DNA from 4 places in the Streptomyces sp. NPDC058092 genome. Region 3 is predicted to be linked to each of the others. Evidence: riboswitches for the same ligand, from Rfam matches in the RefSeq annotation. Region 3 holds a riboswitch; each other region holds the start of a gene.
What was found. Region 3 has a riboswitch for cyclic di-AMP ahead of ACFVV1_RS08865 (M23 family metallopeptidase). Riboswitches for the same ligand answer to the same signal wherever they lie in the genome.
Positions count from the first base shown of each region.

Region 1: linked by a shared signal. The riboswitch ahead of ACFVV1_RS24250 (transglycosylase SLT domain-containing protein) and the one ahead of ACFVV1_RS08865 (M23 family metallopeptidase) in region 3 are both predicted to bind cyclic di-AMP.
Region 2: linked by a shared signal. The riboswitch ahead of ACFVV1_RS28005 (C40 family peptidase) and the one ahead of ACFVV1_RS08865 (M23 family metallopeptidase) in region 3 are both predicted to bind cyclic di-AMP.
Region 4: linked by a shared signal. The riboswitch ahead of ACFVV1_RS33895 (M23 family metallopeptidase) and the one ahead of ACFVV1_RS08865 (M23 family metallopeptidase) in region 3 are both predicted to bind cyclic di-AMP.

Region 1 is NZ_JBHVSY010000015.1:93,976-101,036, forward strand. It holds gene ACFVV1_RS24240 (APC family permease) at 1-669, opposite strand, end outside; gene ACFVV1_RS24245 (hypothetical protein) at 1,062-1,355, shown strand; gene ACFVV1_RS24250 (transglycosylase SLT domain-containing protein) at 1,483-2,250, opposite strand; cyclic di-AMP (ydaO/yuaA leader) riboswitch at 2,255-2,441, opposite strand; partial or broken gene ACFVV1_RS24255 (ATP-binding cassette domain-containing protein) at 3,141-3,755, shown strand; partial or broken gene ACFVV1_RS24260 (ATP-binding cassette domain-containing protein) at 3,876-4,617, shown strand; gene ACFVV1_RS24265 (DUF305 domain-containing protein) at 4,888-5,565, opposite strand; gene ACFVV1_RS24270 (hypothetical protein) at 5,668-6,057, opposite strand; gene ACFVV1_RS24275 (heavy metal translocating P-type ATPase) at 6,327-7,061, opposite strand, start outside.
Region 2 is NZ_JBHVSY010000019.1:122,094-129,154, reverse strand. It holds gene ACFVV1_RS28035 (DUF397 domain-containing protein) at 1-104, opposite strand, end outside; gene ACFVV1_RS28030 (helix-turn-helix domain-containing protein) at 130-990, opposite strand; gene ACFVV1_RS28025 (ATP-binding protein) at 1,206-1,637, shown strand; gene ACFVV1_RS28020 (dienelactone hydrolase family protein) at 1,766-2,338, shown strand; partial or broken gene ACFVV1_RS28015 (LysR family transcriptional regulator substrate-binding protein) at 2,361-3,176, opposite strand; gene ACFVV1_RS28010 (LysE family translocator) at 3,174-3,809, shown strand; gene ACFVV1_RS28005 (C40 family peptidase) at 3,835-4,308, opposite strand; cyclic di-AMP (ydaO/yuaA leader) riboswitch at 4,312-4,495, opposite strand; gene ACFVV1_RS28000 (hypothetical protein) at 4,878-5,186, opposite strand; gene ACFVV1_RS27995 (ATP-dependent Clp protease proteolytic subunit) at 5,194-5,829, opposite strand; gene ACFVV1_RS27990 (MerR family transcriptional regulator) at 6,423-7,061, shown strand, end outside.
Region 3 is NZ_JBHVSY010000004.1:119,893-126,953, reverse strand. It holds gene ACFVV1_RS08885 (DUF5998 family protein) at 1-185, opposite strand, end outside; gene ACFVV1_RS08880 (GNAT family N-acetyltransferase) at 327-3,299, opposite strand; gene ACFVV1_RS08875 (HPr family phosphocarrier protein) at 3,472-3,753, shown strand; gene ACFVV1_RS08870 (GntR family transcriptional regulator) at 3,909-4,622, opposite strand; gene ACFVV1_RS08865 (M23 family metallopeptidase) at 4,869-5,684, opposite strand; cyclic di-AMP (ydaO/yuaA leader) riboswitch at 5,697-5,864, opposite strand; gene ACFVV1_RS08860 (M16 family metallopeptidase) at 6,264-7,061, opposite strand, start outside.
Region 4 is NZ_JBHVSY010000028.1:83,950-91,010, reverse strand. It holds gene trmB (tRNA (guanosine(46)-N7)-methyltransferase TrmB) at 1-413, shown strand, start outside; gene ACFVV1_RS33905 (PrsW family intramembrane metalloprotease) at 501-2,096, shown strand; gene ACFVV1_RS33900 (DUF2785 domain-containing protein) at 2,443-3,237, shown strand; gene ACFVV1_RS33895 (M23 family metallopeptidase) at 3,464-4,708, opposite strand; cyclic di-AMP (ydaO/yuaA leader) riboswitch at 4,720-4,872, opposite strand; gene ACFVV1_RS33890 (PP2C family protein-serine/threonine phosphatase) at 5,153-6,313, opposite strand; tRNA gene ACFVV1_RS33885 (tRNA-Met) at 6,531-6,604, opposite strand; gene ACFVV1_RS33880 (SPFH domain-containing protein) at 6,759-7,061, opposite strand, start outside.

The sequences.
Region 1 (7,061 bases), on a different contig from region 3:
GATGAAGAGCGCGATCGCCAGCCCGGAGACGACCATCATCGCGGTGACCGTGGAGCTCGTCCCACCCGACGAGGCGACCGAACCGTGCACCAGCGCGGAGGCTCCGCGCTCGGAGTGCGCGAAGCCGAGAACGGCGACGACGCCGGCCGCGATCACTTCCAGGACGAGGAAGATGCCGGTGATCCACGCGTTGGCGCGCAGGTCCAGGAGCCCTGCGAGGGTGGCGAGCACCATGACTCCGGCGCCCGCGAGGGGGGCCGGTATGTGCACCACGGGAGCGAGGTAGTCGGCCGTGCCCATGGCGATGACCGGGGGCACGATCATCACGACCAGCAGGGAGAGCACGAAGACGAGCCACCCGGCCAGCCGTCCCGCCATGGTCGACACCATGGCGTACTCACCGCCCGCACTGGGGATGAGGGTGCCCAGTTCCGAGTAACAGAAGGCGACCGCGATACAGAGCAGCGAGCCGATGCCGATGGTCAGGGCGGTGTATGTGCCGAGGCTGGAGAACAGGTCCGGTACGACCACGAAGAGTGTCGAAGCGGGCGTCACGCAGGAGAGCGTGAGCAGTGTTGCGCCCACGACGCCGATGGAACGCTTGAGCTTCTGTGGGATGGGGCCGGTCGCGGGGGCCAGCGCCTGGGGAGCGCTGAGCGTTTCGGTCATCGTGCGATTCCGATCAACAGGTGCGGTGACTGAGCGCGGGAGCGGTATCGCCTCCAGACGAGGACGTGGTGAGTGGTTTCGTCGCTCCCAGCGCGACATGCAATCCTGACGAGTTCCGCAGGTCAAGAGCTGTTCACCTACGGAATTCGTTGTTTCGGCGATCCGATCCAACGGTTTGGCGTTGAAAGTGCGTCATCCTGTTGGCGATCGGCGGGTGCGGGAACCGCAGCGAAATCCGGTGGAAAGTTTCGCCCGTTCCAGAATCCGGAAGGGTGTGGGCGTCCCGGAGCACCGCGGCGCGCGGACGGCTGAGGGTGCGCGTCGACCGGGCTTCGGGTGCCCACACTCCGGCTGCGGGTGCGCATCCACGGACTTGGTGCCAGCCTGGAGTCATGGCTTGGGCGTCATGGACGACTCGCGGTGTGTTCTCCGGGCATGGTGGCGTGCTGACGGACGAGGTCGGCGTCCTGTCCGGGGACCTGACGGTTCACACGACCTGGGCCGATGACGTAGCCCAGGTGACTGTGCAGTACACGGGTGCGATCGACTGGTTCACCATGTCGGGCAGCCCCGTGCCGTGCTGCTCCGAGGACGACAGCCGACGCCTTCACGACGCGGTGGTGAAGTCCGTCCGTGAAGGAGCAGCGGCCACGGTTCCCAGGCCACCGCTCCGGAGGCCGGAGTAGGTGCCCCTGGAAGCGGCCGAACGGCGGTCCCTGACCGGCGGGTGCGGTCCTTCACGAGGGGCCTGCTCGGCGCCCCGTGAACTCGTGAACCCGTCGGTCCTGAACCGCCGTCAGGAGTCGTTGTGCGTCAGTAGGCGCCGAACACGTTGTCGATCGAGCCGTACTTGTCGGCCGCGTAGTTGCACGCTGCGGTGATGTTGGCGACCGGGTCGTAGCTGTCCATCGACGTGCCGGGCACGTGGTAGGCACGGAACGTCGGGGCGATGATCTGCAGGAGCCCCTTGGACGGCGTTCCCTTGGCGGCGTTCGAGTCCCAGTTGTTGATGGCCCTGGGGTTGCCGGAGGACTCGCGCATGATGTTGCGGTGGATGCCGTCGTAGCTGCCGGGGATGCCGTGCTGGGCCATGACGGCCAGCGATTCCTTGATCCAGCCGTCCAGATTGTTGGTGTACTTGGCGGGGGCGGCGGGGGTCGATACCGCGACGTTGTTCACGGCGGATACGCCAGTGGAAGCGCTGGACCCGGCCTTGGCGCCGATGGTCAGCTTCATGCCCGGGTGAATCAGGGTGGGGTTGTCACCGATGGTCTCTCGATTGTCCTCGTACAGCTTCTGCCAGCCACCGCTGACGGAATACCCCTTCGCGATCTTGGAAAGGGTGTCACCCGAGATCACTGAATAGGTGGTGGGCGCGGCCTTCTGTACGGAGATTTCCTTGGCGGTGGCGGCGGCCGGCGCCGTGGCCTTTTCGGCGGTGGCAGCCTGGGCCGGCGCGGCCGAGGCGAAGCCGGCGCAGAACAGCGGCAGCACGAGCGCGGCTCCGCCCGTGGTCGCGGCGATGAAACCGCGGGTCAGCGAAGTGGGCTTGCGACGGCGGTACTTACCCGTGGTGGGCATGGCGAATTCCTCTCCGTCGCCTACGAGGTGAGCTGTCGGGTTCAGACTGGAGATGTCTGGCCGCATGCAATTGCGACTTCACCCCGAGCCGTTCCGGATACCGGTTCGGCGGCTTACCTGGGTCCCCCGCTCCTGCCGTACGTGACTGGGTTGGATTCTCGGACGGCGGCAGGATTCGGCGTTCCGTCCGGATTGACGGTGACCGTAGGCGAGAAATACCGAAGGGAACAAGCCCCTATTTTTTGATCACAATTCATTTGCAAGATCGAATCACGGAACGGGAAGTAAGCCACCTCACATCGCAATGCCAAATTTCCTTGCACAGAAGGGAACCGGGTGGCGCGCCACGACATCGCGAGGCCTGAACGTGACTCACGCCACACAGCGTCAGAAAGGGGCATTTCGGGCAATGCTCAGAGATCGCAACTCCCCCTAAATGCCTCTTTGTTGCCCAAGAGCTCATGTCTAACGAAATCGCACATATTAGACATTTGACTGGCTCTTCGCATGTTCTCGCTCCGGTGCACCGCCGTCGGGCCGGCCACACCCGGCAGGACCGGCCGACCGTCCGCGCGTGCCACTCCCCCGCACGGCACCGAGGCGTTGCCCTCCGCCCGCCGGATCGTTAAGATGTCGAGCTGTCCTGTTGTCTCCGATAGAGGTGGACGTTGCGCATCTGAGGTTCGCGATCATCGCGCCGTACGACTCCGGTCGTGCGCCCGTCACGCAGTAGCAGTGTTTCCTCCTGCCCGTGACCCCGCGTGGATGCGACCTCGGTGCATGAGCCGTCCCTCGATCTTCTGGACCGCCGTACCTGTTCCCGTTTCGGTCGCTGCGTGGTGCTCGCATACGAAGCCCCCTTCACCGCGCTCACGACTGCGAGGATCACCATGGCGACACCCACCACCCCCAGCGCCTCCCTCACCTGCTCCGCCCTGTCTTTCCAGTGGCCGGACGGCACGACCGTCTTCGACGGGCTCTCGCTCAGCATCGGCCGGGGCCGCACCGGCCTCGTCGGCAACAACGGCGCGGGCAAGTCCACACTGCTGCGCCTGCTGGCCGGCCGGCTGTGCCCCTCCCAGGGCTCGGTGACCGTCGGCGGCAACCTCGCCCACCTTCCTCAGAACATCACCCTCGACACGACACTGCGGGTGGACGAGGCCCTGGGCATCGCCGAGCGTCGCGACGCGCTGCGCGCCATCGAGGCCGGGGATGTGGACGAGAAGCACTTCGAGACGATCGGCGACGACTGGGACGTGGAGGAACAGGCCCTCGCGACACTGGGGTCGCTCGGGCTCGGATACCTGGAGCTGGACCGCACCGTGGGCCAGATGTCCGGCGGGGAGACCGTCCTGTTGCGCCTGGCCGCCCTGCTGCTGGAACGGCCCGACGTCCTTCTGCTGGACGAACCGACCAACAATCTCGATGTGTTCGCGCGCCGCAGGCTCTACGACGCAGTCGACAACTGGCGCTCCGGAGTACTGGTCGTGGTCAGCCACGACCTCGAACTGCTCGACCGCGTGGACCGCATCGCCGAACTGCGCGCCGGGTCCGTGAGCTGGTACGGCGGTGGCTGGTCGGCCTACCAGGAGGCCCTGGCCACCGAACAGGAGGCCGCCGGGCGGATGTTGAGGGCCGCAGAGGCCGACGTGCGCCGGCAGAAACGCGAACTGGAGGAGACCCATGTGAAGCTGGCCCGCCGTCAGCGCCAAGGCAGGAAGGCGGAGGCCGACGGAGGCCTTCCGAAGATCCTCGCCGGACGCCGGAAACGGTCCGCGCAGGAGTCCGGGGGCAAGCTTCGCGGCGTCCACGAGGAGCGGCTCAGCGAGGCGCGCGAACGCCGCGAGGAGGCCGCGGACGCGGTACGCAACGACGCCGAGATCCGCGTGAGCCTTCCCCACACCGCCGTTCCCACCGGCCGCGCCGTGCTGAGCCTGCACGAACTGCGCCCTCGGTTCGGCAGGCTGCGCCAGGGCAACCTCCAGGTGCACGGGCCCGAACGCATCGCACTCGTCGGGCGCAACGGGGCCGGCAAGACCACGCTGCTGCGCACCCTGACCGGCGAGCTCGCTCCGCTGTCCGGCGAGGCCAGGACGTTCGTACCGCTGCGGTTCCTTCCCCAGCGGCTCGATGTGCTGGACGAGGAGCTGAGCGTCGCGGCGAACGTGGCCCGCATGGCTCCCGGGGTCACCGACAATCACATCCGCTCCCAGCTCGCGCGCTTCCTGTTCCAGGGGAAGCGCGCGGAACAACCGGCGGGCACCCTCTCGGGCGGAGAGCGCTTCCGTGCCGCGCTCGCCGCGACGATGCTCGCCGCGCCGGCCCCGCAGTTGCTGATGCTGGACGAGCCGACCAACAACCTCGACATCGCCGGTGTGCGTCAGCTGACCAGCGCACTCCGGTCGTACGAGGGTGCGCTGCTGATCGCCGGCCACGACCTGCCGTTCCTGGAATCGGTCGGCATCACCCGTTGGCTGCTCCTCGGGGAGGAGCTCCAGGACACCACCGCGGAGGAGGTGCGCGAGCTGCTCGCTGCGCCGGAAGCGGAGCGAGCGGAGGCGTAAGGGCCGGACCGGCAGGAGCACGGCAGGGGCTGCGGGCCTTCAGCAGGACGGAGGCCCGCACCCGTGCCACGGGTCAGAGCCTGGCGATGATCTCGTTCATCTTCGTGATCTCGGCGGTCTGGGCGGTGATGACGGCGCCGGCGAGCTTCTTCGCGTCGGCGTTGCTGCCGTTCTTCCGCTCGTCCTCGGCCATGGTGACCGCACCCTGATGGTGGCCGATCATGAGCTGGGCGAACTTCTTGTCGAAGCCCTTGCCCTGGGCACCTTCGAGGTCGCTCATGTCCTTGTCGGACATCATCCCGGGCATCCCCGAACCGCCGTCCGAGCCATGGTCCATGCCGGGCATGTCACCCATCGGGGACGAGGACTCGGGCAGCGGCTTGCCCCAGGACGTCAGCCAGCCCTTCATGGTGTTGATCTCGGGGTCCTGGGCCTTCTCGATCGCGGCGGCCAGTTCCTTGATCTCGGGGTCGGCGGCGCGGCCGTCGGCCAGCTTCGCCATTTCGACGGCCTGCTGGTGGTGCGGGATCATCTGCTGCGCGAACCTCACGTCCGCGTCGTTGAACGCACCGCCGGGGGTGGCCGGCGCGGAGGCGCCGGCGGAGCCGTGGTCCATGCCGGGCATGGACGAGCCGTCGGAGTCGGAGCCTTCGGAGGAGCCGCAGGCCGCCAGCGTCAGGGCGAGTGCGGCGACGGTGCCGACGGCCGCGAGCGTGCGGCGGCGGGCAGCGGAAAACAGGGAAACGGACATCACACGTTCTTTCCAGGTGGATCGCACCACATCGGTGGCGCGCGAAACGGGCAGGATGCTCGGGCCGGTCCGGCCGTAGGACCGGGAACCGGCGGACACCCGTCACGTCCGCGCTACGCACACCTGGAGCAGCAGCTCTCTGCCGGCGAACGGCGGGCCCCGCCGTGCCGGTCCTCGCACCGCCGGACGCAGCCGCCCGAGCACCCACACGGCCAGGATCACGAGACCCAGCGCCATCAGGAGCGGCAGCAGCCGGTCGCGGGCGTGGGTGGATACGCACGACTCGCCGTTCATCCCGGTCACGGCGGAATCCGTCCGGGGGATGCCCTGTTCTTCCGGCACGGCCGTGTGACCGGCACCGGCCGTCATGGACATGGGCGGTTCCGAGGTCACGGCCATGCCGCCGTGACAGCCCTCGGCGGCGCTCGCCGGGGAGCCGTGCATGAGGAACAGTCCGCACAGGACGGCACACAGCACGAGCAGCCGGAACATTCCCGGTGTGCGCGTCCGGCTGCGATCCACGGCTGCCTCGAATTTCCCGGTCGTACGAGTCCTGCGGTACCGGCCCGACGATACCCCCACCGGGTTCCCCCGTCCTGTCGCACCCCGTGCCGCGTCGCAGTCGGCACCGCCGGGACGACGCGCTCGGCTGCCGTGCCCCCGAAAGTCGTCTGCATACGTACGGACTGCGGTAGGACGACGACCTGCTCGTGCGGGGTGTGGCCGAAGACGGCCTGCCCGGGCATCCGATGCGCGGTGGCTCACCAATCGTTGCGAGCGCGCGTCCAGGCGGCGTCGCGCAGCAGGCGCAGGCCGTTGAGGCCGACGATGACGGTGGAGCCCTCGTGCCCGGCGACGCCCAGCGGCAGCGGCAGCGTGCCGGTCAGGTCCCAGATGACGAGGCCGGTGATGAAGACTGCCGCGATCACCAGGTTCTGCGCCACGAGGCGGCGGCACCGGCGCGAGAGCGCCACGGCGGTGGGGATGGTGGCGAGTTCGTCGCGGACGACGACGGCGTCGGCGGTCTCCAGGGCGAGGTCGGAGCCGGCTCTGCCCATGGCGACGCCGGTGTGGGCGGCGGCCAGTGCCGGCGCATCGTTGACCCCGTCCCCGACCACGAGGACCTTCCGTCCGGCGCCTTCCATCTCCTTGACCGCGCGCACCTTGTCCTGTGGCAGCAGACCGGCCCGGACGTCGCCGATCCCGGCCTCGGCGCCCAGGCGAGCGGCGGCGCGCGGATTGTCGCCGGTGACCAGCACCGGTGTGCAGCCGGTGAGGGCGGTGAGACGGGTGACGGTGTCCCGGGCGTCGGTGCGCAGCCGGTCGGCAATGCCCAGAGCGCCGACGGGCGTGCCGTCGAGGACGACCAGCACGGCGGTACGGCCGTCTTCCTCCAGGTGCGCGGCGAGTTCGGCAGCCCCTTCGTCCGGACGGCCGTCCAGCAGACGGGCGGGGCTGCCCACGGCGACGGTACGGCCGTCCACCGTCGCGGTGAC
Region 2 (7,061 bases), on a different contig from region 3:
AGCCGTCCGTCACCGAATGGCGCGGCCTCCACGCAGTTGTTCATCCCCGTGCTGCGGCTGCTGCGCCGCCACCGTAACGAGTGCTGTGCGAAGCAATCCGACATGACGCCCCCCTCGGGCGGTCCGGGGTCACTGATCGTCGCGGTCGATCGCGGCGATGAGGTCCAACGAGTGCTGCGGCGACAGCGCGTGCGCCTGCATCGTGCGGAAGGCCGAGCTGTATGCCTCAAGGTCTTCTTTCCGCTCCAGATAGAGGCTACTCGTCAAATGGTCGAGAACTACCACGTCCAGATCAGAAGTGTTCGGAAATGAGAAGATAACGAAAGGTCCGGTGAGGCCGGCATATTCACCGACCGAGAACGGCAGTAACTGAAGCTGCACGTGGGGAAGTTGAGCCACACGGGTCAGATGGCGCAGCTGGTTTCTCATCACCCGGCGCCCGCCGACCCGGCGTCGCAGTACCGCCTCGTCGAGCACCGCGCTCAGCCGCAGTGGCGGATCGGTCCGCAGCACCCCCTGCCGGGCGAGCCGTACCTCCACCAGGGAGTCCAGCTGGCCGGCGGGTAACCCGTCCAGCGACGCCCGGGTCACCGCACGGGCGTAGTCCGCCGTCTGCAGGAGTCCGGGCACCACCGAGGTCTCCAGGGTGCGCGCGGTCCGCGCCTGGGACTCCAGACTGATGAAGTCGCGGTACTGGGGCGGAATCAGACCGCGATACGCATGCCACCAGCCGGTGCCGCCCCCGCCCGCCGAACCCGCCAGTCCCTCCAGGAGCGTCCGCAATTGAGGGTCGTCCACGCCGTACGCGTCCAGCAACCGTGCCACATCGGCCGGCCGCACTCCACTGACACCGGTCTCGATCCGGCTCACCTTCGACTGGTGCCAGCCGAGCATTTGCCCGGCGTCCCGGCTGGTCATTCCCGACGTCAGACGCAGACTCCGCAGCTCCTCCCCGAGCTTGCGGCGTCGTACCACAGGACCGTGCCGCATCTGCGGCCTCCCTCCCATTTCCGCTCCTCTTCCTGCCGAGCGGACAGTGTGACGCCTGCATACGGTTTCGCGTGGCAGGGTTCACCGCATTGAGCGACAGATATATGCATATCTTGGTGGATCGCCGCCAGAGGGGGCAGCATCGTGGAAATCTGGCGCGAAGCACAACCGGGACCGGTCGCGAGTCGGTTCGGGTGGGAAAGGGACGGCTCGCCATGGCAGACCACCAAGAAGCAAGCGTCACTCTGCCGAGCGAGCCGGTCTCGGTCGCGGCGGCCCGGAGATATGTGGACCGGGTGCTCTCCGAATGGGGCCTGGCCGCCGCCACGGAGTTCGCCGACGGCATCCGGCTCATCGTCTCGGAGCTCGCGACCAACGCCGTCCAGCACACCTTCGGACAGTCGCCCACCTTCACCGTGGACCTGAGGCTGGAGCGGGAGGAACTGCTGCATCTGGGGGTGACGGACAGTCACCCGCGCCGGCCCCGGCGGCTGCCCGCCGCCGTTCAGCAGGACAACGGACGGGGCATGGTGATCATCCGCTCTCTGGCCAAGGAGTGCGGAGGCCGGCTCACCGTCACCCCCACCGCCGACGGCGGCAAGACGGTCTGGATCGCGCTCCCATGGAGCATCCCCGCGCAGAACTGACCAACCTCCCGACCAGCCCCGTTTCCCCGGGCAGGTCAAGGGCCACGGCTCGCCCGCCGACCGAACACCCGGGACAGCGCGCTAGATTGACGGATCGATCCTTGTCCCAAGGCAGTTGGAGACCCAGGGTGACCGAAGTGGTGCTGTTTCATCATGCTCAGGGCCTCACCCCGGGCGTGACCGCCTTTGCCGACGAACTGCGCGGTGACCGGTTCACCGTGCATACGCCCGACCTGTACGACGGCCGCACCTTCGACACCCTGGAGGCGGGACTGGCATATGCGGAACAGATCGGCGTCGAGGACATACTCGATCGCGGCACGCGGGCGGTGGCCGACTCACCGGCCGAGCTGGTCTGCATCGGATTCTCCCTCGGCGTGCTGCCCGCGCAGAAGCTGGCGCAGACGCGGCCCGGCGCACGCGGAGCCGTATTCGTCCACTCGTGCGTGCCGAGCTCCATGTTCGGAACGTGGCCATCGCAGGTACCGGTCCGCATCCACGCCATGGAGGAGGACCGTCTCTTCACCACCGAGGGCGACGCGGACGCCGCCCGCGCACTCGTCGACGAGGCCCCCGACGCCGAGCTGTACCTCTACCCGGGCGACCAGCATCTGTTCGCCGACAGCTCGCTGCCCTCCTACGACGCCGAGGCAGCCGCGCTGCTCCTCGACCGAACGCGGACGTTCCTCCGCTCCCGGTGAGCTGAGCACGACGGTCGCCCGATCACCCGCCCTCGCCGCCCTGCCGCTGGGCCGATGCCGCCCGTCCGGACCCACTGCGCAACAGCGCCTTGAGCGTTGCCGCCGCGGCGCTCGCCCGGTCGCCCCGATGCACCACCGAGATGGTGCGCCGGAACGAGGCGGGCTCAAGTCGCCGCACGGACAGGGGCGTCGGCGACATCGCGGCCACCATCTCCGGGACGACCGCCATCCCGATGCCCGCGCTGACCAACGCGCACACCAGCGCGTAGCCGGGCGACTCGCAGACCACGGCGGGTGTCGCCCCCGCCTCGGCCAACGCCTGCTCCACGCCGCGACGCGGCGGATGCGTCGGCGCGCTGCTGATCAGCGGCCGCCCGGCGAGCTCCGTCACCGGCAGCCTCCCGGTGCCGTCGGCCAGCATCTGCCCCACTGCCGTGACCAGGACCAGTTCCTCGACCAGCAGCGGCTCGGCGAACACTCCGGAGGGCCGGGCCGCCGCGGCGGCCGGCTCGTACACATGGGTCAGCGCGAGGTCGACCTCGCCCGCGGCCACCGCCGCGACACCGTCCGGCGGCTCGTACTCGGTGACCGCCAGTTCCACCTCCGGGTGGGCGCGACGGAAGGCGCTCAGGACCGGCGGAAGCAGATGGATGCCCGCGGTGGTGAACGTACCGACGCGCAGGCGTCCGCCGGAGAGTCCGGACAGGCGGGCCAGCTCATGGCGGGCCTGGTCCATCTCGTCGAGGATCCGCCGTGCATGTCCGACCAGCAGCTCGCCCGCGGCTGTGAGGCGGGCCCCTCGGTGGTGGCGGATAAGCAGCGCGGCGCCCGCCTCCTGGACGCACAACTCATCGCCTTCACCGGGGTCGCCGCGGGCATGGTCGCGCTGCCGGGCGCGGACTTCACCGTCGTCGTACGCAATGCGCTCGCCTCCCGGTGGGCGGGCGTGGCGACCGCGCTGGGCGTTGCCGGGGGACTCCTCGTGCACACCGCGCTGGCCGTCGCCGGGCTCGCCGCCGTGCTGGTGACGGTGCCCGTGCTGTTCCGCACCGTCCAACTGCTCGGTGGGGCCTACGTCCTCCACCTCGGCATCAGCGCCCTGTACGCGGCACGGCGCCGCACCACGGACGGGGCGGACGGGACGGCGGGCGAACCCGCAGGGCGGGGAACCGTACGCGCGCTGCGCCAGGGCTTCCGCACCAATGCCCTGAAACCCAAGGCGCCGGTGCTCTTCCTGAGCCTGTTGCCGCAGTTCGTTCCCGACGGGCAGCCGCCGCTCCCGAGGACCTTGCTGCTAGCGACGATCGTCGCGCTGCTCGCGCTGGTCTGGTTCCCCGCCGTGGCGCTCCTGGTGGACCGGATGGGCCGGTGGCTGCGCCGACCGCGTACCGCCCGCGCCATCGAGGGCGGCAGTGGCGCGGCGCTTACGGCGTTGGGGCTGGTGCTGGTGTCCGGCCCCCTGCTGCACTGAGGTTCTCAGCTGCGCTGGGACCGCGTCAGCGGATCCGACCGTAATAGACGCGCTTCGTCCAGATCTTCTCCAGCCGGACCACCGCACCGGTCCTCGGCGAATGCCAGATCTTGCCGTGACCGGCGTAGATCCCCACGTGGTAGATGCTGCGACCGAAATGGAAGAAGACCAGATCGCCGCGTTGCCTGTGCGAGGCCGGGATGTGGCGGGTCTTGTTGTACTGCTGCTGGGCCGTGCGGGGGAGCTTCTTGCCCGCCTTCTTGAACGAATAGGCCGTCAGACCCGAGCAGTCGAAGCGGTTGGGGCCGGTGGCCCCCCACCTGTACGGCGATCCTTTCTTGGACGCGGCGATCTTGAGCGCCTTCATGGAGAGAGTCGCCGCCTGGGCCTCCGTTGCGGCGCCCGGGGCGAGCATGGTGCCGCCGACGGCGGCCAGAGTCAGAACCGAGGCCGTACCGGCCCGGGCGAGCAGAGACGGGACATGAACCTGCGCAGTCATGCGCAACCCTTCGTCAGCCGCCTGTGAAGGATGACCTGTCGGGTTCGGGCTGGCGAAGTTGCCCGGCCGCGCTCGGCGGCTTCACCCCGAGGGTCGACCGGTGATCCGGTCGACCCGTTGTGCTCGGGTCCTCCACTCCTGCCGATCCACTTCTGTCGACCAGACATCCGGACGGCGGCAGGACTCGGCGTCCGCCCGGACCGCCCCGTCGCTGTGGCGGGGGCTTGTCGTCCCAGGGATCTTGACTCACCGACTGTCGGATTTCCGATGAGAAACGACGAATTGTGAGGCTCCTCACGGCTGACCCGTTCGGGTGGAGCCGACGTTTTCGGGAGCGCCGACGGTCATTCGAACCGGTCCCGCACCAGGGGTGGAATCACGGATTCCGCTCATTGTCCACCCGAAGAACGCAAGTGGAGAAATCTCTCGCGAGAGGGACTTTCTACGCCGAAAGAGCGAGGAATTTTGATGTGACCACCGGGCGTGTCGCGAAGGGGAGTTGGCTGCCTCCTGTCGGGGGGCGCAGGGAAGCCGGCTGGTCCCGGCCGGCCCGGCGACGAAACGGTTGATCAACTCGCCGGAGCAGGGGGTACGGTGACGCGTCCGGCCCGCCGTTCCCCGTCCAGCACCCGCAGCGCCCGGGCCAGGGTGGCGGCGTGGATCTGTGCTTCGCCGCGCTCGTGCATCAAGGCGAGGGCGTCCCGCAGCGCGCCCGCCCGTGAGGCCAGCGCCTGTGCGGCCCGCAGCGCGCCGTAGGTGTCGCTGCCGCGGGCCGGGTTGATCCGGCCCAGTTGGTCGAGGACTTCGAGATAGCGGTCGATGAACTCGCCCTCGGCGCACGTCAGTGCGGGCAGTGGTGGCAACTCCGGTGGCCGCATCGGGCGTTCACCGCGCGCCGTGCGGCGGGAGCGATGACTTCCGGTTCTCCATGATGTGGTCCACCAGGCCGTACGCCTTGGCGCCCGGGGCGTCGAGGATCAGATCGCGCTCGATGTCGGTGGCGATCTGTTCGGCGCCGCGGCCGGTATGACGGGCCAGCAGTCTGGTGAGCATCTCGCGGACCCGCTCCAACTCCCTCGCCTCGATCTCCAGATCGGACGGCTGGCCCTGCACCGGCTCGGTGAGCTCGGGCTGCTGTACGACGACCCGCGCCCCGGGCAGTGCGTGCCGCCTGCCGGGAGCGCCCGCCGCGAGCAGTACCGACGCGCAGGAACCTGCCTGGCCGAGGCAGTAGGTCTCCACCTCGCAGGTGAGGTACTCCATCGTGTCGTAGATCGCCGACATGGCCCCGAACGAGCCGCCGGGGGAGTTGATGTAGAGGGAGATGGGCCGGTCCGGGGCGGCGTGTTCCAGATACATGAACTGGGCGACCAGATCATTGGCCGCGGTGTCGTCGACCGGGGTGCCGAGGAAGACGATGCGTTCGGCTAGCAGCTTGGAGTACGGGTCGAGGGTGCGGGTCCCGTTGGTCGTGCGCTCGGTGAACTCGGGCAGCACGTAGCGGGCGGCAGGACGGAACAGCATGAACGATGCCTCTCTTCCGGGATCTGTACGAGATTCGCGTGCGCGGGGTCTGCGCAAGCACCTGTAAAAAATGTACAGGACGTACAGAAGGTTATGGTGGGGGCGTGATCCTATTGATCCACTAAAAGTCCCAGGTCAGAGGCTGTTTTGGCTGTTCGCTGAGGGCGGATATCTCGCAATCTCTAGACGTCTTGATCATCAGGCTGCTTCGCCCTCACTGAAACCGAGTAGAGAAGTGAGGTGGCCCGAGGCGACGCGGAGGTCCTCGGGGCTCAGGTGGACGCTTAGTGGCCGGCTCCGGAAGTCCTTCGGGGGTTGACTCCGCAGCCGGTGTCATGTCTGGCGAGGTAGAGGCTGCAGGCGCAGCCCCCTGATGGCAAACGGATCGGGAGAACCCCGCCCACGTGGGTGTCCCAATGGCCGTTGACATCGGCGGCACGCTGCTGTCGGCCTGCCCACGTTCAGTACGGGTCGTTCGTCCTCCTCGGCCTCCATCGGCCGGCCTTGCCTCTGTACCCGGATGCTGTTCATATTCGAGTCGGTCGGCTGGGGTTGACCCTCGACTTGGTGGAGCGCTCAGGGTTCTGGGTGTGGAGAGCGAGATGCGCAGTATTGGTGAGATGGCCCGGGACAGTGGACTGAGCGTGAGCGCCCTGCGGTTCTACGACGGTGCCGGCGTGCTGGTCCCGACTTGGGTGGATCCTGTGAGCGGCTACCGCGGGTACGGCCCCGAGCAGCTTGAAGAGGCCCGGTTGCTGGCCCGGCTGCGCCGGGCCGGTATGCCGTTGGCGGACATTCGGCTGGTGCTGGCCGGCTGGTCCAGTGAGGACACCGACCTGGTGCGGCAGCTGCTTCAGGCGCATCTGCGTCGTCTTGAACTGGGGCTGTCCGATGCCCGCATTGAGTTCTCCGCAGTCCGAGCGCTACTCGAATGCAGGGAGAATCCCATGACTTTGCTCCGCTCCGCCAGCACCGTCCGGTTGGCTGTCTCCGCGCCTGAGTTGGCCGCGGCGTTGGACGCGGTCCGCTTCGCCGCCAGTACCGACCCGGAGCTGCCGATGCTCGGCGGTGTCCTGTTCGACATCGAGGGTGAGACGCTCCATATCGTGGCCACCGACCGGTACCGGATGGCAGTCGCACAAGCCGGTACCACCGGGCATGGCGGGCCCCGTATGCAGGTCATCGTGCCGTCCCCGCTCGCCGACGCGATGCGAGCCCTGCTGAGTGAC
Region 3 (7,061 bases):
ACCAGGACCGTGACGTGGCGGCGCACCTCGTTGGAGTCGAAGGTGGTCTCCTGGTGCACCAGGTACGAAGCGACCGGCTCACCGCCCACGGCGGCCTCCACCGCCTCGGCCACGAGGGCCGGGTAGTAGCCACTGCGCTCGATCGCCGCGCGCAGCCCCTGGGTCGTCGTACCGGTCTTAGCCATGTGGACCATCCTACGGGGGGCGGATGACTGCCGGGGACGATGTCCGGCAGGGCGGCCGGTGCCCGCGCGGACAAGGGACCGGTGCTTTCGTCCCCGTCCGGCGGCCGGGGACGAAGCGGTGCCGTTCCGGTCGGTGGCCGGTCAGTAGTTGGGGAGGCGGCGAGGGCCGAGATCGGTGCGGACCGGGGGCGGCGAGAGCCGGACGCTCGCGCCGAGAACGGTCAGCCCCTGGGGGGCGACCACGACCGGTTCCAGGGCGATGGAGACCACCTCGGGGTGGTCGTCGACCAGCCGGGACACCCGCAGCAGCAGCTCTTCGAGCGCCGCGGTGTCCACGGGTGCCGCGCCGCGCCAGCCGAACAGCACCGGGGCCGCCCGGATGGACCGGATCAGCTCCGCGGCGTCGCGGTCGGTGGCCGGAACGAGGCGGTGGGCGGTGTCGCCGAGGAGTTCGGAGGGCGCGCCCGCGAGCCCGAAGGAGACGACGGCGCCCGCTGCCGGGTCGATCGTGGCCCGTACCACGGTGTCGACGCCGCGCGGTGCCATGGCCTGGACGACCGGCCGGAGTTCCGCGGGCTTGCCGAGCAGGTCGGTCAGTTCGCCGTAGGCCCGGCGCAGCGCGCTCTCGTTGGCGAGGTCCAGCCGGACCCCGCCGAGGTCGGCGCGGTGGCGCAGATGGGGCGCGGTGGTCTTGAGCGCCACGGGATAGCCGAGCCGCGCCGCCGCGGCGACGGCGGCTTCGGAGTCGGGGGCCGCAAGCGTCGGCCGTACGGCGATGCCGTAGCGGCCCAGGAGTTCGCGCGCCTCGTCGTGCGCGAGCGGCCTGCCCCGTGGGTCGGGGTCCGGGCCGAGCAGGGCGTCGATCAGGTCGGCGGCGCCCTGTTCGTCGATGGTGTCGTCGAGGAACTCGGGCACCTTGCCGGGCACGGCGGCCTGTCGTCGCCACTGCGCGTACCTCACCGCTTCGGCCAGGGCGCGCACGGCTCGCTCGGCGGCGGGGTAGGCGGGGATCCGGCCGGTACGGGGACAGGAGCCGGGGGCGGGTCCGGGGCCGTCCTTGCTGTCCGTGCCCGTGGTTGCGGTGACCGCGCCGCCACCGGGGGCGAAAGCGGTGTGCGCCGGGGCGGGGCCGGGCGCTGAAGGGGTGTGCGCCGGGGCGGCGCCGGTCGAGGTGGCGGCGGCTCCGGCGCGCGGCGACGTCGCGGCCGCGGAGGGCTGCTTCGAAGGGCGCGGCTGCGCGACCGTGCTGGTGGCCGCGGCGAGAGCCTCCGCCAGGCCGCCGATCTCCACGTGGACGACGGCCACCGGCTTGGCGGGACCGGCGGCCGCGGCCGCGTGCAGGGCGGTCGCCAGTACCTCTCCGTCGCCCGGTTCCGCCTCGCCGTCCTCGCCCACCCACGGGATCGCCGTCACGATCACGGAGTCGCAGCCCTCGTCGGCGAGGGCCTCGGCCAGGGCGTCCCGGAAGTCCTGCGGGGTCGCGGCGGTGGTGAGGTCGAGGGGGTGACGCGGGCGGAGCCCCTCGGTCAGGCAGGCGTCGTACGTGAGCAGGCCGAGCGACTCGGAGTTGCCGAGGATCGCGACCCGTGGGCCCGCGGGGAGCGGCTGGTCGGCGAGGAGGAGACCCGCGTCGACCATTTCCGTCACCGTGTCGACGCGGATCACGCCCGCCTGCCGCATGAGCGCGGAGACCGTCGCGTCCGGGATCCGGCTGACCGGCACCGCATGGCCTGGCGGGGTGGAGCCGCTGTGCCGGGCGCCCTTCACGACGACCACGGGCTTCACGGCAGCTGTGCGCCGGGCGAGGCGGGTGAACTTGCGAGGGTTGCCGAGCGATTCGAGGTACAGCAGGGCAACATCCGTGTCCGGGTCCTCGTACCAGTACTGCAGGAAGTCGTTGCCCGAGATGTCGGCGCGGTTGCCCGCGGAGATGAAGGTGGAGAGGCCGGCGCCGCGCCGGTAGAGCCCGGAGAGCAGCGCGATGCCGATCGCTCCGGACTGGGTGAAGAGACCGATGCGTCCGGGAGCGGGCGGCTCGGGGGCGAGGGAGGCGTTCAGCCGGACGGCGTCGGCGTTGTTGATGACGCCGAAGGCGTTCGGTCCGATGATCCGCATCCCGTACGAGCGGGCCTGGCGGACCAGTTCACGCTGCCGCTCCCTGCCCTCGGCGCCCCATTCGGCATATCCGGCGGAAAGGACGACCAGCCCTTGGACACCGTGCTCGCCGCAGTCGGCGACGGCCTCGGGAACGCGGTCGGCGGGGACGGCGACCACCGCGAGGTCGACCGGTTCGCCGATCTCGCCGATCGAACGGTGGGCGGGGACCCCGTCGATCGTGCCCTGGTCGGCGGCGAAGGCGCGGTTCACGGCGTACGTACGACCGGTGAAGCCGGCCCCGAGGAGATTGCGCAGGACCGTGCGGCCGACCCCGCCGGGAGTGCGGCCTGCACCGATGACGGCGACGGAGCCGGGGGCGAGCAGCCGTTGCACGGAACGCGCCTCGGCCCGCTGCTCACGGGCGCGCTGGACGGCGAGGGACTCGGCGGTGGGTTCGAGGTCCAGGGTGAGGTGGACGGAGCCCTCCTCGAAGCTGCGCTGCTGGGTGTACCCGGCGTCCCGGAACACCTTGATCATCTTGGTGTTGGCGGGCAGCACCTCGGCCGCGAAGCGGCGGATGCCGCGCTCGCGGGCGACGGCGGCGATGTGTTCGAGGAGCGCGGAGGCCACACCCCGGCCCTGGTGTGCGTCCTGGACGAGGAACGCCACCTCGGCCTCGTCGGCGGGTGCGGAGGCGGGTCTGCCCCGCTCATCGATCCGGTCGTAGCGGACGGTCGCGATGAACTCGCCGCCGACCGTGACCGCGAGCCCCACCCGGTCGACGTAGTCGTGATGGGTGAAGCGGTGCACGTCCCTGTCGGACAGACGGGGGTACGGAGCGAAGAAGCGGTAGTACTTCGACTCGTCGGAGACCTGCTCGTAGAAGCTGACCAGTCGTTCGGCATCGTCCGTGGTGATGGGCCGGATCCGCGCGGTTCCGCCGTCGCGGAGGACCACGTCCGCTTCCCAGTGGTCGGGGTACACGTGATGCGGACTCTGCTGCGACGAGGGCTGCATGCGCAAAGACTACGGCTCCGTCAGCGGTCGCGTAGGTCCTGGGGCCGGGGCAGTCTGAGGGGGCCGAGCCGCGGTACAGCACGGGCTGCGGGCCTGCCGCGGGTCGGCCGGAACACCGCGCACCACATGAGAGACTGGTCTAGACAACCATTGATTCCTGAAGGGCAGAACCATGGCTGAGCGCCGCGTCAACGTCGGATGGGCCGAGGGCCTGCACGCCCGCCCCGCTTCCATCTTCGTCCGTGCCGCCACGGCCTCCGGCGTCCCCGTGACGATCGCCAAGGCCGATGGCAATCCGGTGAACGCCGCCTCGATGCTCGCGGTGCTCGGTCTCGGCGCGCACGGCGGCGAGGAGATCGTGCTCGCATCCGAGGCCGACGATTCGGAAGCCGCCCTGGACCGCCTGGCGAAGCTGGTTGCCGAGGGGCTCGATGAGCTGCCGGAGACCGTCTGACCCATTTCCTGCGAAAGAGCCGCGGCACCCTTGACCGGGTCCGCGGCTCTTTCGTTTTCCCGGGCGAAACTTAGTGAAAAATGAAGAGCGAAGATAATTCGGGCAGCCCGAAGAAAGCTCCACGGAATGACAACTCTTTGTATACGGCGTAATTGTTAATGCCGGATGCCCGTGGTGTTTACGGAATGTTGCGAGGCCCTCACCCGGCCGGTGCGTGAGGCCGCGGGCGCACGGTCCGGCCGGTCGATGCGGCGCAGCCGGTGCGCGGCCGCGGCCCGTTCGGCGTGCTGGGCGGTCAGCGCCCTGGCCCATGCCGCGTCACCGCGCGCCACCGCGTCCACGACGGCTCCGCGCTCGGCCCAGGAATCCGCCGGGCGGGCCGGCTGCTCGACCGCGTACATCCAGGCGATCTTGTGCCGGAGCTGGGTGAGCAGCGCGATCAGGCCGGGGCTGCCGGAGGCCTGCGCCAACGTCTCGTGGAACCAGCCGCCCAGCGGGCGCAGATCCTCCCCCTCGCCCCGCCTGGCCCGCTCCTGGCCGAGCCTGACCAGACCGCGCAGCACCTTGAGATGCGCCTCGGTGCGGCGCTGCGCGGCGCGCGCGGCGGCCAGCGGCTCCAGCAGCATCCGGACCTCCAGGAGGTCGGCGGCCTCCTCCTGGGTGGGCTCGGCGACGCAGGCGCCCGCGTGCCGCCGGGTGACCACGAAGCCCTCGGACTCCAGGGTGCGCAGAGCTTCCCGTACCGGGACACGGGAGACCCCGTAACGACGCGCCAGCAACTCCTCGGTGAGCCGGCTGCCGCGTTCGAAGACACCGGAGACGATGTCGTCACGGATTGCCGTGCATACCGAATGCGCGGGAATGCGCATGTCCGAACCTCCGTCTTGATCCCCGCGAAACGCGGCCGACCGACGCCTGTTGTGCGACTCTATTGCAATGCGGCCGCATTTCCGATGCCGGGTGGAAATTCATGAATATCTTTTGGCCACGGGGCGACTCGGCGGGCAGGTCCTGCAGGCGGTACCACGGGCAAGCGCGGAGGCCGGGCACGGCGAAGGCCCCGGTGTGCGCCGGGGCCTTCGAAGAGGTGCTGCGGGTGGGACGGGCGGCGTCGGTCAGACGTTGACGCCGTGGGCGCGCAGGTATGCGACGGGGTCCATGTCGGAGCCGTACGACGGCGTCGTCCGGGCCTCGAAGTGGAGGTGCGGGCCCGTGGAGTTGCCGGTCGAGCCGGAGAGGCCGATCTGCTGGCCCGCGCCGACGCTCTGGCCGACGGAGACACCGATCGAGGAGAGGTGGCCGTACTGCGTGTACGTGCCGTCCGTCATCCGGAGCACGATGTTGTTGCCGTACGCGCCGCCCCAGCCGGCCTCGACGACCGTACCGGCACCGGCGGCGACGACGGAGCTGCCGGACGCGGCGTGGAAGTCGATGCCCGAGTGGCTGCCGGACGACCAGAGCGAGCCGCTGGACTTGTAGCCGGTGGTGACGTACGAACCGGCGACCGGGAGCTGGAAGGCGCCCAGGCGGGTGCGCTCGGCGGACCGGGCGGCACGCGCCTTCTCCGCGCGCGCCTCGGCCGCGCGCTTCGCGTCGGCCTCGGCATCCGCCTTCTTCTTGGCTTCGGCCTGCTTCTCGGCCTCGGCCTTCCGCTGGGCCTCCGCCTTCGCCTTCGCCGCGGCATCGGCCTGGTGCTGCTGTGCGGCGGCCTGGGCCTCTATCTGGTCGGCGAGGGCACTGTCGATGGCGATGACCTGGTTCAGGCCGGTCTCGCTGACGGAGGTGACCCCGGTGTCCGCGGCGAGGGCCGGCGAGGCCGCGCCGCCGACGACGCCGGTGGTGGCCAGGGCCGCGACGCCGGCGATCTTCGCGCTCCTGCGCGTCAGTCGGCTCGGGGCACGATGCTTCCCGGTGGCACGGGTGAACGCCATGAAGTGGCTGATCCTTTCCTTCCTTCTCGCCTACCGGGTTAGCTGACGGGTTCGGAGCAGGAAGGTCTCCTACGGACGCCCCGGCCTCGGTGAGGCTCAGGCATCCGATTCACCCCAGGGACTTCGTGGGTCCCCGGCTCCCCAGGCTCGCGCCTGACGGGGACTCGGCGATGACTGTCCGGTACGTCGCGGATGCGGCATACGAGTGACGGACAGCCCGGCCGACGCTAAGCGGGGTCACTTTCATTCACCAAACGGACAGGCCGTTTTGTAGCGCATCCCACAGGGCAGACAGGCAACCTCTCCACTAGAACGGACAAAAAGGAAGACCCCGGCGAGATCTCGCTCACAGGGGTCTTCCTCTTGTCCCGTATGTGGATATATGGCGGGTCGGCGGACCGGTTGGTGCTGCCGTGCTCGGCCCGCGCGTCCGGTGCCGGCCGGGCCTCAGCGGGTGCTGGGCCGGTGCCGGCCGGATGTGACAGGCGACCGGTGGGCTGTCACAGGTGAACCGTCATCGTGGGCAACGGGCCGGCCGGCCTGTTCGGCCGCCTCCCGCGTCCGCGACAGGTACGCCCGTCAGCCGGCGACCACCGACACCTCTCCGATGTCCAGAGCCCGGACCGGCGCCTCGATCTGCGCCGCGTCACCGACGAGGACCGTGACCAACCGGTCGCCCGGGAAGGCGTTGACCACCGCCGCGGTCGCCTCGACCGTGCCGGTCTCCGCGAGCCGGGCGTACAGGTGTGCCTGGTAGTCGTCCGGGAGGTGCTGCTCGACCTGGTCGGCGAGGGTGCCGGCGACGGAGGCCGCCATCTCGAACTTCAGCGGTGCGACACCGACGAGGTTCTGCACGGCCGTCTCGCGCTCCTCATCGGTCAGCCCCTCGGCGGCCAGGGTTCGCAGGACCGTCCACAGGTCCTTCAGTGCCGGTCCGGTGGACTCCGTGTCGACGGATCCGCTGATGGCGAGCATCGCGGCACCGGTCGCCCCCGAGGCGGAATCCGGGGCAGACGACCGCAGCACCTGGGCGAAGGCCCGCACCCCGTACGTGTAGCCCTTCTCCTCACGCAGCACTCGGTCCAGCCGGGACGTGAGCGTGCCGCCCAGGCAGTACGTGCCGAGCACCTGCGCCGGCCATACGCTGTCGTGCCGGTCGGGGCCGATCCGGCCGATCAGCAGCTGCGTCTGCACCGCGCCCGGACGGTCGACGATCACCACCCGGCCGCTGTCGTCGGCGGTGATCGGCGGGGCGGGACGGGGCTCGGCGGTGTCGCCCGACCAGTCGCCGAGGGTATCGGCGAGCAGGGCGTCCAGGTCGATGCCGGTGAGGTCACCGACGACCACGACGGTTGCCGTGGACGGCCTGACATGGGC
Region 4 (7,061 bases), on a different contig from region 3:
ATCTGCTCGGACTCGCGGACCGGAACGGACTGTCCAACATCCGGGTCGCCAATGGTGACGCGATCATCCTGCTGCGCGAGATGCTGAAGCCGGACTCGTTGGACGGGCTGCGGGTGTACTTCCCCGACCCCTGGCCCAAGAAGCGCCACCACAAGCGGCGGCTGATCCAGCCGGAGTTCCTCGACCTGGCGGCGCAGCGGCTGAAGCCGGGGGCCGTGATCCACTGCGCGACCGACTGGGAGCCGTACGCCGAACAGATGCTGGAGGTGCTGACCGCGCACCCGCTGTTCGAGAACACCCAGGCGGACGGCGGCTATGCGCCGCGGCCGGCGTTCCGGCCGCTGACCCGGTTCGAGGGACAGGGCCTCGACAAGGGCCACGTCGTGCACGACCTGCTCTTCGCCCGCCGCTGAGACCCGCGTACGGAGCCGGAGACGGAACCTTCCGGACCCGGCGCCCCATGGCCAGGTGTCAGTGCTGCTCGTTAGGGTCAGTGGGTGGTGTCCGACGGGTCTGTCCAGCAGCGGCAGTCACAGCCGGCCGTCCCGCTCCTGGAGGAGCAGCGGGTCGGCGAGATCCTGGCTGCCGTGCCGGAGCGCAGGCACTGGCGTTACCGGCCGCGCCGCGTCGGTGTGGTGTGGCGCAGCAGGACGTTCCGCATCGCGACCGTGTGCACGGTGCTCGCGCTGTGCGGGCTGGCGATCCTGGCCCTGGTCCGCGATCAGACGGGCACCGAGGGGTTTCTCGTCGGGCTGGGGCTCGCCGTGCTGCCCGTACCGCTCCTCATGGCGGCGTTCCGCTGGCTGGACCGGGTCGAACCGGCGCCGTGGCGGAATCTGCTGTTCGCCTTCGCCTGGGGCGCTTTCGCAGCTGCCCTGGTCGCGATCCTGGCGAATTCGTTCGCGACCCGCTGGATAGCCACGGCCACCGCCGACCCGTCGAACGCCGACACCCTCGGCGCCACGGTCATAGCACCGGTCATCGAGGAGAGCGCCAAGGCCGCGGCCGTCCTGCTCATCTTCCTGTTCCGAAAGCGGGAGTTCAACGGGATCGTCGACGGCATCGTCGTCGCCGGCTTCACCGCGAGCGGCTTCGCGTTCACCGAGAACATCCTGTACCTGGGCAACGCCTTCGGTGAGGACCAGCAGATCGGTACCTCGGGCGTCGTCTCGGTGACCGCCGCGACGTTCTTCGTACGGGCGGTGATGTCGCCGTTCGCGCATCCGCTCTTCACGGTGCTGACCGGAATAGGCTTCGGGCTCGCCGCGGTCAGCGCGCGGCGCCGCCGGTTCCGCCGCGTCGCGCTGCCGCTGCTCGGTCTCGTCCTCGCCATGGGCATGCACGCCCTGTGGAACGGGTCGGCGTCCTTCGGCCCGTACGGCTTCTACGCCGTGTACGGGGTGTTCATGGTCCCGGTCTTCGGCCTGGTCACCTGGCTGGCGATCTGGTCGCGCCAGCGGGAGCTGCGTACGCTCTCCGCCGAGCTGCCCGCCTATGCCGCGGCCGGCTGGCTGACCCCCGCCGAACCGCTCGCCCTCTCCTCGATGCGGGCCCGCGGCATGGCCCGCGACGCGGCGCGCCAACGACACGCCGCCGCGGCCGGGGGAAGCTGGAGCAGCCCGTACGCACCGGCGTCCTGGCCACCGCCATACGGCCCGGGGCACGGGCCGACGTACGGCTCCGGATACGGTCCGGGATACGGGCCCGGATACGGGCCGACGCACGGCCCTGGATACGGGCCGACGCACGGCCCCGGACCGGGATACGCGCCCGGATACACGCCGGTGTATACCCCGAGGCGCGGGCCGTCGGCGCAGGTCAGGGCCCATGCCACAGCACAGGCCAAGGCCCACGGCAGAGCTGCCGCCCGCGCCGTCGCCGAGTACGAATCGTTCGCGACCTCACTGGCCTCGCTGCGCCGGCAGGCCCGCCGCGGGGCCGCGGGCCCGGACTTCGCCGAACGCGAGCTGGAGCTGCTGCACCACCTCTGGCAACGCAGGGACGTGGCTGCCCCCGCGCTGACGTACGCCGCGCAGGCGACGAGCCGCCTGCGCCCCCCGTACATACCCCCGGCCCTGGGGATTCCACCGCTGTAGGGGTGCCGGTAAGAACGCTGTCACCAGCCGCAATCGGCGAGCGAGCGGGCCGTGCCGGGGCCCCAGTAGTTCCCGCCGAAAATAGCCGGACGATCCGGGTGGGGGGCTGTGCGTAGAGGAGCACGATGGCGCCGGCGACGCGGAGGTTTCCTGGTATGTCCGGGTCGGTCAGTAGTCGGCCGAGGGCGGCCAGGCGCTCGTCTTCGCTCAGCGCGGCTCGTCGGGTGGCCTTCATCGCGGGTATGGAGAGGGAGCGTCGGCAATGGCGGCTTTGTATGGCCCAGTTGAGGAAGGCCCTCAAATACTGGCTGGGCACACCACCCGTGGCGAGTTAACCTCGCTGATCATGACTGACTGGTACAAAATTTACTCGGACGAATGTGCTCTGCCCCCGGGGGGCGACCTGGACGAGCTCACCGCAGAGCTGGCGGAGTGTCTGCGAGATCCAGACCCGGAGGTGCGCGACGGCTACCCGTACGTCGTGTTGCGGACCTGGATCGAGCGCGACGTCATCGACGGCGACCGCCGGATCCGCCTGGGCAATGAAATGGCGGCCCGCTTCGCCGATTCGCAGATTCAGGCCCGCACGTTCGCGCCGCTGGTCCTGGATATGATCGTCAGCCGCGGGGACTTCTGTCGGGAATGGATGAACGCGTTCGCCCGCTGGTACCCCACAGAGAGTGACCTACGCGGACACGATGTGCGTCTGGGGTGGCTGCACGCTGTGGCACACGGCGCTGACTTGCTCGGTGCCTTCGGCTGCCACCGCGATGTCGAACCGGTCGAGATGCTGGGCGTCGCGACCGCGCGGCTCGTCGCGCCCACCGATTACCTGTACGCCGAACGGGAAGATGATCGGCTCGCCCGTGCAATTGCGTTGACTCTCACCAACCCGAAGCTCACCGCGGATCAATCCGTCGCGTGGCTCGACGAAATCGGTGCCGACTTGCGGGCCGTGGCTCGGGGCACCACTCCGACGTACGTTTCCAACGCACTACGCACCCTGCGGATGCTCTACATTCTCGCTGACCTCGGCGTCTCGCCGAAGCCGGGGCAGCCGCCTCGTCAGGTTCCGCATCGCGACTTGGTCAAGCGGCGGATTGTTGAAGTGCTGGCGAATGATGCGAAGTCCATCGTTTGATAATTCCACGCCGGGAGCCGACCGAGCCTGACGGGCCGCCGCGGGAACCGCTTCTGCAGGTCGGCCGGCTGTCCCTACGCTGCAGGGTCATGTTCGACAGACCGGCAGCCCTGACGTCGGGGGGGGAGCGTCAGGGCTGCCGGAGTTCATCGGCAGGCGAACCGGCTCGGATCGCGCGGATCACCGGATCACGCAGGCCGGGAGAACCGGGAGGACGGCCTGCGGATCAGGGGTTGAGGCCCTTGCCGCGCAGCCAGGCCATCGGGTCGATGCCTGTACCGGAGGGGGTGTGGACCTCCAGGTGGAGGTGCGGGCCCGTCACATTGCCGGTCGCGCCGACCCGGCCGATGGTCTCACCGGTGGTGACCTTCTGGCCGACGCTCACGCCGATCGAGGACTGGTGGCAGAACCACAGCTCCGTACCGTCGTCGAGCTCCAGCACCGTGCGGTAGCCGTACGAACCGGACCAGCCGGCCGACTTGATGGTGCCGCCGTGTATGGCCTTGATCGGCGTACCCGTCGGCGCCGCGAAGTCGAGGCCGGTGTGGTAGCCGGACGACCACATCGAGCCGGCTTCGCCGAAGGTCGAGGTGACCGTGTACGAGGAGGTCGGGATGGCGTAGCTGGCGGCGAGCTTGGCGAGCCGCAGTGCCTCGGCCTTCTTCTTGGCCTCTTCCTCCGCCTTCTTCTTTTCTGCGGCGACCTTGGCCTCGGCCGCGTCCTGCTGCTTCTTGGCCTCGGCGGCGGCCTTCTCCGCGGCCTCCTTCTCCTGGGCCGCCTTGGCCTCGGCGTCGGCGGCGTCCTGCTGCTGCTCCGCCTGCTGGAGGATGCGCGCGCGGAGCGCCTCGCCCGCGTCCGCCGTGCCCTGCTCGGCCTCGGCGGTGGTGAGGCCGGCGGTGGTGAGCGGTGCGGCAGCGGCGGCGACAGCGGCCTTGTCGGCCTCGGACTCTCCGGAGAACAGAGAACCCACGCCCGGAAGGGACTTGGCGTCGGGAAGGTTGTCCGCGATGGAATCGGGAAGGGAGATGGAGACCGGCGGCTTGCTCTGCGCGGTGGCCATGCCGCCCGCACCGACCGCCGCGATGACGCCGACCCCGAGCACCGTGGAGCTACGGGCAAGTCCGTTGCGCTGCTTGGCGACGCGATGCTTGCCGCGTACGGGGCGGACGGACTCCTCGGTGGGGTTCCACTCGTCCCAGCTGCGTTCGGGCTCACCGTTGCCGTCGGCACGGGAATCGCCGCCGAAGTCGCCGCCCGGCTCGGTGCCGTACGCCGTTCCCGTCCCACCGGTCCCGTATTCGGAGGAGCCGGTACCGAAATCGGCGCCGAAGCCGGAGTCGGAAGCGAAACCGGAGTTGGAGTCGGAAGCGAAACCGGAGTTGGAACCGGATCCGAAGTCAGCGCCGAAGCCGGAACCGAAGTCGGGGTTGAACCGAGAGGGGGCCTCGGGGGCAGGCTTGTTGGACGCCACGGGGGCGCGCTCCTTTCCTTCCTTCTCGCCTACCGGGTTAGCTGACGGGTTCGGAGCAGGAAGGTCTCCTACGGGCCCCTCTGCCTCTCACGAGACACAGGTGTCCGATTCACCCCATGTAGGTGGTTCCCCGGTTCCCTTGCGGAATTCGGCGCTCGCGCACGGTGCCGCCACTGACGACGGCTGGGACGACCGCGCTGCGTTATCGAACGTTAATAGACACCGGGGCCTGATTCCAAGCCGTTCCCACTGATCGTTCACGTCTTTGGCCTGGACTTTACGGTGCACAACCGGGCGGAATGGGACGAGTTGATCGACCCTCAGCCGCCACTCGGTTTCTGACGTTGCGTCAAATGTTATGCGGAGCGACGCGCTTCGGTTACGTACGGTGGTATCCCGCGCCCAAGGCCACGCCCGGCTCGCACGAAGCCCCCGCCCCACCCGTCACACCCCTTCCAGACCGACGATCTTCACGGTCCTGCGCCGGTCCGGCTGCCCCTCCGCGGGACGTACGACCGCGAGCAGCGCCATGTCGTCGGTCGTCTCACCCCCCGTGTGCAGCCGTACGTCATCGGTCAGCGCGGACAGCAGCTCCTCGGGCCCCGGGAAGATCCGCCCGCGCAGCCGGGCCGCCGGGTCGTAGAAGACCCCGTCGGCGTTCCGCGCCTCGGAGAGGCCGTCCGTGTACAGGAGCAGGGTCGTCCCCGCCGGCAGATCCCACTCGTCCGACCGGTCGGGCCACGCCCCCAGGTCCATCCCGAGCGGCAGTGCGGGCACCGTGGGCCCCAGCACTTCGAGCGCCCCGTCCGGGTGCAACAGGATCGGCTCGGGGTGACCGCGGTTGACGATCCGCACCCGGGGCAGCCCGGCCGGGATCTCGGCCAGCACGGCGGTGATGAAGCCCTCGACCGCGTCGAGCCCGCCCCGTCGCGTCCCCTCCCGCGCCAGCGCCCGCTCCAGCCGCTGCGCCACGCCCTCCAGCGAACGCTCCTGCTCGGCCGCCTCCCGGAACGCCCCGATGATCACCGCCACCGACTCCACGGCGTCGAGCCCCTTCCCCCGTACGTCCCCGACCACCAACCGCACCCCGTAAGGGGAGTCCGTCACGGCGAACAGGTCACCGCCGACGAACTCGTCGGCCTGCGCCGCCTCGTACCGCGCCGCCACATGCAGCCCGCCGATCCGGTCTGACGGCTTCGGCAGCACCGCCCGCATGGCGGTCTCCGCGATGACCCGCGCGGACGCCAGCTGCTCATTGCTGCGCCGCACGACCGCGTTGATCACGACCGCGAGGACCGAGACGGTGGCCAGGGTGAGCAGCTCGATCAGCGGCACGACGTCCGGCAGCGTGTTGCTGTACAGGCGCAGCACGACGACGGCCAGCATCGAGGCGATGCCGGTACAGATGGTCCTGGACAGTGAGAAGAACGGCGCGGCGATCAGCGGCGCCGCCACGAACAGCGGAATGGCGGTGAAGGTCGGCGGGGTGAGGATGTCGAACGCCAACCCGCCGAGGATCATCATGGCGGGCAGCGCGCGGACGAACCGCCGGGTACGGATGCCGCCCTCGGCATGTCTGCCGCGCCCCTTCAGCCGCTTCCACACCTGTGGTCTCCTGCCCGGTACGCGCGCGGCTGCGGACGGTACCGCGCCCCACCCCCAGGCTCGCCGGAGCGGAGTCGCGCGGCGACTCCTCTTCGGCCAATGGGGGTACGTACGTGGCACAGCTCACACACCGCCCGGACCTGCTCCTTCGGGGGGGTTTACAGCTGGAACGACCCAGGCCCGGCACGCTGCATGCGTGCCGGGCCTGGGTCTTCAGTAGCGGGGACAGGATTTGAACCTGCGACCTCTGGGTTATGAGCCCAGCGAGCTACCGAGCTGCTCCACCCCGCGTCGGTAAACACAACTGTACGGCATGCGCGGCGGGGTCATGACCACTGAGCGAATCACTGAGCGAATCGCTGAGCCACTGAGCGAATCACCGACCGCTCGGAGCTCGCTCGGTACTCCGGCCACGCACCCCCCGCCGCCCCGCCGCCCCGCCGCCTCAATTCGTCTCGGTGATACGGGGAGCGGCCTTCCCGTTGACCGCCGGGGGCTTCATCGGATTCGCACCGCGCTGCAGGGAGCGGAGAATCGCCAGCCCCTGGCCGACCACGCCCGCCGCCATTTCATTGACGCCGTCGGTGCCGTTCAGAACGGTCAGGTCCGCCCCCGACATGCCTCGGGCGGCCGCGTCCGCCAGGGCGGGCAGGTTCTCGACGACGCGGTTGGCCGCGATGAGCTCCTGGTTGCCGTCGCGCAGCGAAGCGGCGCGCGCACTGTTGGCGTCGGCCTGCGCCTGGGCGAT